3 regions of the Pseudomonas sp. CGJS7 genome follow, and region 1 is predicted to be linked to each of the others. Evidence: riboswitches for the same ligand, from Rfam matches in the RefSeq annotation. Region 1 holds a riboswitch; each other region holds the start of a gene.
The links. A riboswitch is a leader RNA that binds a small molecule or an ion and turns the genes downstream of it on or off. The one in region 1 is predicted to bind thiamine pyrophosphate.
Positions count from the first base shown of each region.

Region 2: linked by a shared signal. The riboswitch ahead of thiC (phosphomethylpyrimidine synthase ThiC) and the one ahead of thiC (phosphomethylpyrimidine synthase ThiC) in region 1 are both predicted to bind thiamine pyrophosphate.
Region 3: linked by a shared signal. The riboswitch ahead of V7787_RS00335 (TenA family protein) and the one ahead of thiC (phosphomethylpyrimidine synthase ThiC) in region 1 are both predicted to bind thiamine pyrophosphate.

Region 1 covers NZ_JBAMDI010000060.1:11,256-15,411, forward strand. Annotated here, with positions in the region: gene cytX (putative hydroxymethylpyrimidine transporter CytX) at 1-366, opposite strand, end outside; gene thiC (phosphomethylpyrimidine synthase ThiC) at 511-2,391, opposite strand; TPP riboswitch at 2,546-2,652, opposite strand; gene V7787_RS29455 (TolC family outer membrane protein) at 2,813-4,156, shown strand, end outside.
Region 2 covers NZ_JBAMDI010000053.1:16,027-20,182, reverse strand. Annotated here, with positions in the region: gene V7787_RS27500 (M23 family metallopeptidase) at 1-756, shown strand, start outside; gene V7787_RS27495 (hypothetical protein) at 779-1,420, opposite strand; TPP riboswitch at 1,519-1,627, shown strand; gene thiC (phosphomethylpyrimidine synthase ThiC) at 1,719-3,596, shown strand; gene V7787_RS27485 (ion channel) at 3,863-4,156, shown strand, end outside.
Region 3 covers NZ_JBAMDI010000001.1:77,718-81,873, reverse strand. Annotated here, with positions in the region: gene codB (cytosine permease) at 1-357, opposite strand, end outside; gene tenA (thiaminase II) at 587-1,252, opposite strand; gene V7787_RS00335 (TenA family protein) at 1,249-1,896, opposite strand; TPP riboswitch at 1,975-2,089, opposite strand; gene V7787_RS00330 (Ig-like domain-containing protein) at 2,331-4,156, shown strand, end outside.

The sequences.
Region 1 (4,156 bases):
GGCAGCATCGCGCATGACGATAATCTCGAAAGCGCCCCAACCCACCAGTTGCAGCAAGTTGAGCAGCGCCGGCAAGCGCGCGCCATGGCTGCCCAGGCTGAGTTTCAGGGTGCCCATGGCGGACAGCCCGGTGTCACTGCCAATAACCCCCGCCGCCCCCAGCAACAGCACACCGACACCGGTGCCCAGAGCGATGGCCAGCACCGCGCCAGCAAGGCCCAGGCCTGGCGCCAGCATAGCGCCGACCTGCAGCACCATCAGGCCGATGCCGAGGGAAAACCACAGTGAAAACAGGTCGCGAGCACCGAAGATGCGCTGCTGGATGGGGATTGGATGGTCGGGAGAGAACTGGCTGGGTGATGTCATGGTCATGTCCGCAGGAGTGATGTTAAGTGGCATACACCACCCTGTGGGAGCGGGCTTGCCCGCGAACACCGGCAAAGCCGGTGCCATGCACCGCAGTGCTTGCTTCGCGGGCAAGCCCGCTCCCACAGGGTAAGGTGCTGCGGTTTAGACTTTGTGGTACAGCTGGCTGCCTTCCTGGCGGAACCGCTCGGCCTGCTCACGCATGCCTTGCTCGACCGTCACATCCACGGCCTCGATCTTGGCAGCGTACTCACGCACTTCCTGGGTGATCTTCATCGAGCAGAACTTCGGCCCGCACATCGAGCAGAAGTGCGCGACCTTGGCCGATTCCTTCGGCAGGGTCTCGTCGTGGAAAGCACGGGCGGTGTCCGGGTCGAGGCCCAGGTTGAACTGGTCTTCCCAACGGAACTCGAAACGCGCCTTGGACAAGGCGTTGTCGCGAATCTGTGCACCCGGGTGGCCCTTGGCAAGGTCGGCGGCATGCGCGGCGATCTTGTAGGTGATGATGCCGGTCTTGACGTCGTCCTTGTTCGGCAGGCCCAGGTGCTCCTTCGGCGTGACGTAGCAGAGCATGGCGCAACCGAACCAGCCGATCATCGCCGCACCAATGCCCGAGGTGATGTGGTCGTAACCCGGCGCGATGTCGGTAGTCAGTGGGCCGAGGGTGTAGAACGGCGCCTCGTCGCAGCACTCCAGCTGCTTGTCCATGTTCTCTTTGATCAATTGCATCGGCACGTGGCCGGGGCCTTCGATCATGCATTGCACGTCGTGCTTCCAGGCAATCTTGGTCAGCTCGCCGAGGGTTTCCAGCTCACCGAATTGCGCGGCGTCGTTGGCGTCGGCAATCGAGCCAGGGCGCAGGCCGTCGCCCAGCGAGAAGCTGACGTCGTAGGCCTTCATGATTTCGCAGATTTCGTCGAAGTGGGTGTACAGGAAGTTTTCCTTGTGGTGCGCCAGGCACCACTTGGCCATGATCGAGCCACCGCGGCTGACGATGCCGGTGACCCGCTTGGCGGTCAGGGGCACATAGCGCAGCAGCACACCGGCGTGAATGGTGAAGTAGTCCACGCCCTGTTCGGCCTGCTCGATCAGGGTGTCGCGGAACAGTTCCCAGGTCAGGTCCTCTGCCACGCCGTTGACCTTTTCCAGGGCCTGGTAGATCGGCACGGTACCGATCGGCACCGGCGAGTTGCGAATGATCCACTCGCGGGTTTCGTGGATGTGCTTGCCGGTGGACAGGTCCATGACCGTGTCCGAGCCCCAGCGGATGCCCCAGGTCAGCTTGGCCACCTCTTCCTCGATCGAGGAACCCAGGGCGCTGTTGCCGATGTTACCGTTGATCTTCACCAGGAAGTTGCGACCGATGATCATCGGCTCTACTTCCGGGTGGTTGATGTTGGCCGGAATGATCGCGCGGCCACGGGCGATTTCCTGGCGAACGAATTCAGGGGTGATTTCTTTCGGGATGTTGGCACCGAAGCTGTGGCCGGCATGTTGCTCATTCAGCAGGCCGGCGGCGCGGGCCTCCTGCAGCTTCATGTTTTCGCGGATGGCCACGTATTCCATTTCGGCGGTGATGATGCCCTGACGGGCATAGTGCATCTGCGAGACGTTGGCGCCGGCCTTGGCACGACGCGGGTTGCGCACATGGGCGAAACGCAGCTTGGCCAGCTCTGCATCGTTCAGGCGCTGCTGGCCGAAGTCGGAGCTCAGGCCTTCCAGGCGCTCGGTGTCACCGCGGGCTTCGATCCACGCCGAACGCACATCGGCCAGGCCTTTGCGCACGTCGATGATCACGTCGGGGTCGGTGTACGGGCCAGACGTGTCATACACCAGCACCGGGGCGTTGGACTCGCCGCCGAAATCGGTCGGGGTGTCATCCAGGCTGATTTCACGCATGGGGACACGGATGTCCGGGCGCGAGCCTTCGACATACACCTTGCGCGAACGCGGGAAGGGTTGCACGGACTGCTGATCGACTTGTGCCGATTCGCTGAGGTTGATCGCTTTTTCTTGTTTGGTCATCACAGGCTCTCCTGACGGCTTCCTAGCAGTGGAATGTCGGGGTGAACCTGAAACGCGCGGACGCACCCTCTTTGGGTGCAGTGCCGGACATGGGGGTGCCTGAAGCTGTATGCAGCTGTGACAATCCCGGACCTGGCACAAGAGGCTCCCCGGGAAGGCGAGCAATCTTGTTCCCTACGCAGGCGCTAACCTGATCAGGTTCAACGGGATCCGCACCTCTGCGATCTCAGCCTTTGCTTCAAGGCACCCCGACAAGAACATGCGCAGTCTAGACTGGAGTGGTCAGCAAAGCCAAGCAGGTAAATGCGCGGATGATGAAAGGCACACCGAGCGATTGTTGCCGGGTGCGCATGGCACTACACTGGCCCATCGCTCGATACTCAACAGTTCAGTAATTAAATTTCGTACAAGGATTGCCTCTATGCTGCGCAAACTCTCACTGGCGATAGCCGTGTCTTGTGCGTCCAACGGAGTGGTCTGGGCAGCGGACGTGCCCTCGACAGTCAAAACCGATCTGGTCAGCGTCTACCAGGAAGCAGTGGACAACAACGCCGACCTGGCTGCAGCCCGCGCCGATTACGGGGCGCGCCGCGAAGTGGTGCCGCAGGCCCGCGCCGGGTTGCTGCCAAACCTGTCGGCCGGTGCCGAGATGATGAACACCCGCACCAAGCTGGACGAGCCATCCATCACGTCCAATCGCAGCGGCAACGCCTGGAGCGCGACCCTGGCTCAGCCGATCTTCCGCGCTGATCGCTGGTTCCAGTTGCAAGCCGCCGAAGCAGTCAACGAACAGGCAGCCCTGGAGCTGTCGGCGACCGAGCAAAACCTGATCCTGCAAACCGCGCAAAACTACTTCGCCGTCCTCCGCGCCCAGGACAACCTGGCCGCCACCAAGGCAGAAGAAGCCGCCTTCAAGCGCCAGTTGGACCAGTCCAACGAGCGTTTCGACGTGGGCCTTTCGGACAAGACCGACGTGCTGCAATCCCAAGCCAGTTATGACACTGCACGGGCCAACCGGATCATCGCCGAACGCCAGGTGCAGGATGCCTTCGAGGCCCTGGTAACCCTGACCAACCGTGAGTACACCTCTATCCAGGGCGTGGTGCATAGCCTGCCGGTACAAGTGCCAACGCCCAACGATGCCAAAGCCTGGGTCGAAACCGCCGGGCGCCAGAACCTCAACCTGCTGGCCACCAACTACGCGGTTTCTGCCGCAGAAGAGACCCTGCGTCAGCGCAAGGCCGGGCATGCACCGACACTGGACGCCGTGGCCAAGTACCAGAAGGGTGACAACGACAGCCTTGGCTTCACCAACCCGGCGCCGCAGCAAAACGTGCGCTACGGCGGCGACGTCGAGCAGACCAGCGTTGGCCTGCAACTGAACATACCGATCTACAGTGGCGGCCTGACCAGCTCGCAGGTACGCGAGGCTTACCAGCGCCTGAGCCAGAGCGAGCAACAGCGTGAAAGCCTGCGCCGCCAGGTCGTGGAAAACACCCGCAACCTGCACCGCGCAGTGAACACCGATGTGGAACAGGTACAGGCGCGCAAGCAGTCGATCATTTCCAACCAGAGCGCGCTGGAAGCCACCGAAATCGGCTACCAGGTCGGTACCCGCAACATCGTCGACGTGCTTGATGCCCAGCGCCAGCTGTACACCTCGGTGCGCGACTACAACAATAGCCGTTACGACTACATCCTCGACAACCTGAGCCTGAAGCAGGCAGCCGGCACCCTGAGCCCGCAAGACCTGCAGGACCTGAAG
Region 2 (4,156 bases), on a different contig from region 1:
GAAAACGACGGCCCCAACGCCAAGGGCGCGGTGACCGTGGCCCGGGCCAATCCGCTGCAGGCGCTGTTCGAACGTTCCGGCGCCAGCGAGTACAGCGCGGCGCTGAGCGGCGACGGCGAGTTCCAGTTGGTCTACGGCCGTTTGTTCAACGAAGCGCGCAAGGCGCAAGCGCCGTCGGCGCGTTTCGCCAAGGCCGGCCCGGACGTGCAACCGCTCTCGCCCAACGGCCTGCTGCAGTTCCCGTTCCCGCGCGGCGCGCGCTGGCATGTCGGCGGCGCCCACACCAACACCGGCTCGGGCAACTACCCGATGTCCTCGCTGGACATGTCGCTGGGCGGCGGCTGGGGCAGCAACCAGAACAACGTCTGGGTGTCGGCGTCGGCGGCGGGTTCGTTCAAGCGCCATTCCTCGTGCTTCGCCGAGGTGGTGCATAGCGGCGGCTGGTCGACCACCTACTACCACCTGATGAACATCCAGTACAACACCGGCGCCAACGTGTCGATGAACACCGCCATCGCCAATCCGGCCAATACCCAGGCGCAGGCGCTGTGCAACGGCGGCAGCTCGACCGGCCCGCACGAGCATTGGTCGCTCAAGCAGAACGGCAGCTTCTATCACCTCAACGGCACGTATCTGTCGGGCTATCGCATCACCGCCACCGGCAGCAGCTACGACACCAACTGCAGCCGGTTCTATCTGACCAAGAACGGTCAGAACACCTGCTACGGCTGGTACACCAACCCGGGCCCGAACTAAGGCCCGCGCCGTGCCCGCGTCCTCAGCCGCCCCACGGCGGCGGGGGCGCGGGTATCGGTTGGGTCAGATCGAACTCGACCCGGAACAGGCGGCCGGGGCGGGCGAGTTCGTAGATAAAACGCTGCGAGTCGATCTCCACCGCCCAAACGTTCGGCACCGAGACTTCGCGGCCGAGTTTGCGGAACAGCGCGCGGCTGTGCGCATCGGCGGGGAATTCGTAGCGGCCGGCTTTGTCGCCGGCGATCAGGTCGCCGCCGTACTGAGTCAATTGATCTTCGCTGCCGTCGCGGTGGCGGTGATCGTGCTTGAAACTCAAGCCATCGCCGGTGCGCGCGAACACCCAGGTGCGCGAATGGTCGTCGCCGACATGGAACGGGACGCGGACGGCGTCGTCCTTGCAACCGCGCACGTGCATGACCAGGGTCTTGCCGGCGAACGGATCGTCGGCGGCGGCCGGCGTATTGGCGACGATGCGGCCGGCGAAGGCCTTGCCGCACAAGCCCTGCAGCGCCACTACCAAATCCTTGCCGCGGGCGGCGGTGGCTTCCATCCCCGGCGAGGGCGGCGGCAGCACTACGACTCGGTCCATGGGGCCGCAGGCGCTCAGCAGCAAGGCCAGCAGGGCGAGCGGGGCAAGGGAGCGGGGCAGGCGGGATGGGTTCATGCCGGCACGCTAGCGGGCCGGCACCGCGCCGGCAAGGCGGACCGAGAGCAAGGGCGGCGGCGAGATTGGCGCCCGGCGCCGTTTCCAGGTCTAATGCACGCTTGAAGCGGGGGTACCGCGACGGGCCTGAACGGCCGTCCGGTTGAGACAGTCCCTTCGAACCTGATGCGGTTGAGACCGCCGTAGGGAAGCTTCGCAGGACGCGATCTGGCGTCCGCGCGCCCGCTTTGTGCGAGTCGAACTCGCAACGCCGCACCCGTGTGTGTGCGGCTTTCCCCTCCAAAGCGGACCAATTGCCATGAATGCGGTGCCCTCCGAACTGATCCAGCAAGCCGAGCAACTCTCGGCAGACGTCACTCGCCCGATCCCCGGTTCGCGCAAGATCTACGTGCAAGGCTCGCGCGCGGACTTGCAGGTGCCGATGCGCGAGATCGAACTCGCCCGCACGCCGACCATCTTCGGCGGCGAAGACAACGCACCGCTGGCGGTGTACGACACCTCCGGCGCGTATACCGATCCCAACGCGCGCATCGACCTCGCCTCGGGCCTGGCGCCGCTGCGCGCGGCCTGGATCGCCGAGCGCGGCGACACCGAGCTGCTGAGCGGCCTGTCCTCGGAGTTCGGCCGCAAGCGCGAGCACGACCCCAAGCTGGCGCACGTGCGCTTCGGCAACCGGCCGCTGCCGCGCCGCGCCGTCGCCGGCGCCAACGTCACCCAGATGCATTACGCGCGCCGCGGCATCGTCACGCCGGAAATGGAGTACATCGCGATCCGCGAGAACCAGCGGCTGGAATCGATCCGCGAAGCGCACCTGCTCAATCAGCACCCGGGCCAGAGCTTCGGCGCCGATATCCAGAAGATCATCACCCCCGAGTTCGTCCGCGACGAAGTCGCGCGCGGCCGCGCGATCATCCCCAACAACATCAATCACCCCGAAAGCGAGCCGATGATCATCGGCCGCAACTTCCTGACCAAGGTCAACGCCAACATCGGCAATTCCGCGGTGTCTTCGGGCATCGCCGAGGAAGTGGAGAAGCTGGTGTGGTCGATGCGCTGGGGCGGCGACACGGTGATGGACCTGTCGACCGGCAAGCACATCCACGAAACCCGCGAGTGGATCATCCGCAATTCGCCGGTGCCGATCGGTACGGTGCCGATCTATCAGGCGCTGGAGAAGGTCGACGGCCGCGCCGAAGAACTCAACTGGGAGATCTTCCGCGACACCCTGATCGAACAGGCCGAGCAGGGCGTGGATTACTTCACCATCCACGCCGGCGTGTTGCTGCGTTACGTGCCGCTGACCGCCAAGCGCGTCACCGGCATCGTCTCGCGCGGCGGCTCGATCCTGGCCAAGTGGTGCTTGGCGCACCACAAGGAAAACTTCCTCTACACCCACTTCGAAGACATCTGCGAAATCATGAAGGCCTACGACGTGGCCTTCTCGCTCGGCGACGGCTTGCGCCCGGGTTCGATCGCCGACGCCAACGACGCGGCCCAGTTCGGCGAGTTGGAAACCCTGGGCGAGCTGACCCAGATCGCCTGGAAGCACGACGTGCAGACCATGATCGAAGGCCCCGGCCACGTGCCGATGCAGTTGATCAAGGAAAACATGGAAAAGCAGCTGGAGGTGTGCGGCGAAGCGCCGTTCTACACCCTCGGCCCGCTGACCACCGACATCGCGCCGGGTTACGACCACATCACCAGTGCGATCGGCGCGGCGATGATCGGTTGGTACGGCACCGCGATGCTTTGTTACGTCACGCCCAAGGAGCATTTGGGCCTGCCGAACAAGCACGATGTGCGCGAAGGTTTGATGGCGTACAAGATCGCCGCGCACGCGGCCGATCTGGCCAAGGGCCATCCGGGCGCGCAGGCGCGCGACAACGCGATGAGCAAGGCGCGGTTCGAGTTCCGTTGGGAAGATCAGTTCAATATCGGCCTGGATCCGGAGCGGGCGCGCGAGTACCACGATGAAACGCTGCCGAAGGATGCGCACAAGGTCGCGCATTTCTGCTCGATGTGCGGGCCGCATTTCTGTTCGATGAAGATCACCCAGGATGTGCGCGAGTACGCCAAGGAGCATGGCGTGGAGGAAACCGCCGCGTTGAGCGAGGGCATGGCGGAGAAGGCGGCGGAGTTCCGGGCGCAGGGTGCTGAGGTTTACAAGCGCGCTTGATCGCACGGCTGGCGCGTCGCTTGAGGCGGCGCGCCGGCGATGGGGCTTTGGGGGTTGCCGCTAAAAGCAAATCCCCCTCAATCCCCCTTTTTCAAAGGGGGAAGACAAGCAGGGGCGCGGTACTCGACGCAGCGTCCAGCCACCACGCCTCAACCCGAAGCACCTCCCCCTTTGAAAAAGGGGGATTGAGGGGGATTTGCTCTTAGCTTCTTAGCTTCTGCCGCAACCCTCTGTCGGCCCCGCGGCAACTCCTGCAAACTCCCGCCATGAGCGAACTCAGCTACGCATCCCTCAAATGGCGCGTCATCGCCCGCCGGCATCCCTCGGCGTTCCTGCTGGCGGCGCAGTTGCTGAGCATGCTGGCCTATCCCTTGTTCGAACCCGCCGGCGGCGGCCGGGTGGTGTTCGGCGCGTTCGGCGTATTGGTGCTGGCGCTGGCGGTGTGGGTGGTCAACCGCAGCCCGGCGATCAAATGGATCGCCTGGATCATCGCGGTGCCGGCGTTCGCGTTGTCGGTGCTGTCGGTGCTGATCGAAAGCCCGGGCCTGCTGGTGCTGTCC
Region 3 (4,156 bases), on a different contig from region 1:
CACGATGGCCACCGTGGCCGTACCCCAGGCATACCAGCCCAGTTCGGCAAAACCCAGCAGAAAGTCCGAGAGCCGGCTCCCCGCTTCACCGAAACAGAAGCGTCCCATCAACACGGTATTCAGCCCGCTGCGCGAGGCAATGAAGGCCAACACTGCGGCATACAAGGCAAGCAAACTGTTGCCGAGGGTAGCCACCCACAGCATGTCGACAAAACTGAATGCCATGCCCAGCTTGCCGCCGGCGAACATCGTGCCGGTAAAGAAGGTGAAGCTGAACAAGACCATCGCGATCGGCAGCAGGCCCTTGCGGGCGGACTGGGGGGCTTCGCTGAGGGGAAATTCGCTGGGTGAGCTCATTGCACGGGGGCTCCGGGTGTGTAGTTGGGAGCAGAAAGAGCAATATGCGGGCCGCTTTTCCCTGCGCCGCCACCCGGAAGAAATCGGGCTGCTCGCCCAGAAATCCATATGCACTGTGCACATTAAAGCTGCGATCTGACGATCTGAAGTGTGCGGGACGACTTATTTTGAGGCGCCCATGCACCAAAGCGGGCCTGGGCTGGGTAGTAATCACCCAGCCCACGGCGGTTTACACGGTCCCGTCCAACCCCATTTGCCAGAAATCAGCCTCCAGGCTAGAGGCCTGTCCAAAAATCCCTGCCAGTTCGGCGAACCGCTGCTCGGTCATGCTGCGCGCTGCCAGTTCGTCCAGGTGCTTGCGCGCTGCTGCGGCCACCCCTTGGTAGCCCTCCCCGGCATACTCGCCAATCCACTCGCGGTAGGGGTGATTGCTCAAGTCGCCAATGCGCCCGGCCAGGGTCCGGCCGATTTCGGCATAGCCGATCACGCAAGGTGCCAGTGCCACATGCAGCTCCAGCAGGTCGCCGGCTGCGCCGCAGTCCAGCACATAACGGGTGTATGCCACCGTGGCCTGATGCTCTGGCGCGGCCTCGATGTCTGCCTGGGTCAAGCCCCAGCGCGCGCACAGGCGCAAGTGCAGCTCGGTTTCATCCAGGATCGCCGACAGCCCGGCCTGCGCTGCACGAATGTCGGCCGGGCGGCGGCTTTTGTAGGCGGCCAGCGCCCAGGCGCGGGCGAACTGGATCAGGAACAGGTAATCCTGCACAAGGTAGGTCCGGAACGCTTCCTCGCTCAGCGTGCCCTCGCCCATCTGCCGCACGAAATCATGGTCTACGTAGCGGTTCCATTGTGGTGTGGCAGCAGCCTTGAGGCGCTCGAAGATATCCATGCTCATTTGCCCTCCGGATAAACTGCATCGAAGAAAGCCAGCTCCAGCGCCACCGTGCGCTGGTAGAAGTCACTTGCCAATGCGGCCTCCTGCGGGCCGACGCGGTCCAGCTCGGCCTGCAGGAAAGCGACGAATGCCTGGAATGCCGGGTTGTCATGCAGGGTAATCCACTCGGCATGGACGAAGTTGTCCGGCATCGGTTTCGGCGCCTTGAGCGCCCAGTCCAGGTACAGGCCTTCGGCAACGTTCAGCACCGCCAGTGCCGCTGCATAGGAACGGGTGGCTGCCGCTTCGCGCATGATCGCCTTGAAACCTGCGGTAGGCGCGGTATCGGCCGGTTCACTGCGTTGCGCCGGGCTGACACCCAAGGCCTCGAAGGCACGCAGGAAGTATGTGTTCTCGTCACTGCAGATCATCCCGGCAAAGCGGCCGAAACGCAGGCGGGCTTCAAACGTGTCAGCGGTGGCGATGGCCGCGCCTAGCAGGGTCACGAAGCTGTCGAGGAAACGGTGGTCCTGAACCAGGTAGTCGACCATGATCGGGTCAGGCAGGCTGCCGTCGCACAATCGGGTCACGAAACGGTGGCCAACGGCCGCCGACCAGGTCGGCTCGCTCTGGCGGCGCAGGGACTGGCTGAAACGTTCGGTCATGTTGCTGTCCTTGATGAGGGTGACAGCGAGACCTTGGCAATTGACATGGACTGGCCTCGCAGTGAGGCCGGCAAAAAGGCAGGTTACAAGCCCCATCCCTTCGCCGGCATGATCCGGATCAGGTTCGAAGGGTCACCGCGCTGTGGCGTTCAGCGGTTTCTCAGCCCATTGCCGGGCTCCCCTTGGTAGCGCTCAGGTATACCCGAGGGCGCCGCGCATGTCACTCCCCAAACTGTGGGCAATGCTGACCCGCTAATGGGTATCTGTCCCCATTCTTGACGCTCCATTTTTTAGTGCACGCCAGACACTGCAAGGTTTTGTATGTCAAAGCATTACTGAAATATCTGTTGGCATAGCTGTTGCTGATGGCCATTTAACGGGCAAAACGCCATTGATGGCTTAAGGCCCTACGGCCGCAAAAGAGGCTTAAGCCAATGAAAACACCTGCTGCGAGTCACGCGTCCAGACGCGCGTTCCATCTATCCTCCGTCACTGCGCTGATGATCAGCCTCGGGTTGATCACGGCCATGGCAGCCCCCCTCGACGACAACAGCATGCCACCGCCGACCGACCCGTCGGCCTACACCGACCAGCCGGACGACCCGACCGCTGCCTTGCTTGAGCTGAACACCATGCCGGAGGCCAACGAAGGCTCGCTGGAGCTGACCGATGGCGTGTATGGCGACCGCAACACGGTACGCACCGACAACGTGCTGCCGCCTGCCCTGCAAACGTCGGACAAGTACCCTACCAACGGCAAACCCAGCCCGTTGTTCGGTGCGCAACCTTTCACCCAGCAACTGTTGCTGTTCGAAGAATTCGGACCAGAGAAGCTCGACCCGACCACGCCGGTGCCCGATCTGAGCTTCCCGGTACCGACCCTCGGCGCGGCCCCCGCCCAAGACCCCAACGTGGTGGCACGCAGCGGCCCCAGTGGCAACGCACTGGAAGCGTTTCTCAAGCAACCCGGGCTGTACCCGTTCCCGACCCAGTACGCCAACGTGCTGGACCGCAACCCATGGAAGGCGCAGATCGAGATGTTCCTCAACCGCCAGCCGGTCGGCTCGCCCGCTGAAGGCCGGCCACCAGGAAAAGGCTGGTCGCACCAGCGCTGGAACGAGTTCTACCCGCAGGCAGCGTTCAAGACCGCCCAGGCCGGTGCGCGCATCAACCTCGGCCTGCGCGACCGCAAGCAACTGCACAACTATGCCGTCGGTGAATTCGCCCCGGGAGGCCTGTACTACCAGACCTCCGACATTCCGACCACGCTGGGCACCACCAAGGGCATCGACACACGCTTCCATCCGAACATGCCGCTGCAAAACCACAAATCGCTGTGGACCTTCGACGGCACTTTCCCGCCCAAGCTGCTGATGGTGCGCTACGGCCAGCCGATCCTGATGCGCCATTACAACGCCCTGCCAATTGACCCCTCGGCCAACGGTGGCTTTGGCCTGCATACCATCTCGACCCACGAGCACAACGGCCACTCCCCGGCCGAAAGCGACGGCTTTGCCAACGCGTACTTCTTCCCTGGCCAGTATTACGACTACCGGTGGCCGGTGCAGCTGGCCGGCTACGACACCATCAACACCCGTGCCCAGGACCCGCGTGCCGCTTTCCCCTGCTCGCCGGGTGAAACCTTGTTCGTCAACGATGGTTCACCGGGCCTGAAAACCTGCGAGAACGGCAGCATCAAGATTCGTGGCGACTGGCGCGAAACCATGAGTACCCACTGGTTCCACGACCACATGATGGATTTCACGGCGCAGAACGTCTACAAGGGCAACGCCGTGATGATGAACTACTACAGCGCCCTGGACCGCGGCAACGAGGCCCTGCAGGACGGCGTCAACCTGCGCTTCCCAAGCGGTTCAGCCATGCCTTGGGGGAACCGTGACTATGACGTCAACCTGGTGATTGCCGACAAAGCCTGGGATGCCAATGGCCAGCTGTGGTTCAACCCGTTCAACACGGACGGCTTCCTCGCTGACCAGATTCTGGTCAACTGGCAGTACAAGCCCAGGCTCAAGGTGCGTGCGCGCAGTTACCGTTTCCGTCTCCTCAACGGCTCGGTGTCACGCTACTTCAAGTTCGCCGTGGTGCGGGAGATTGCCGGTACCAGTGGTGAGTTCAAAGGCCCGTCCGGCTCCAACCTGTCGTATGCGCGGGTGCCGTTCCACATGATCGCCAACGACGGCAACATCATGGAACACGCGGTGCCATTCGACGGCACGATGGACCTCAATGGTGACGGCAA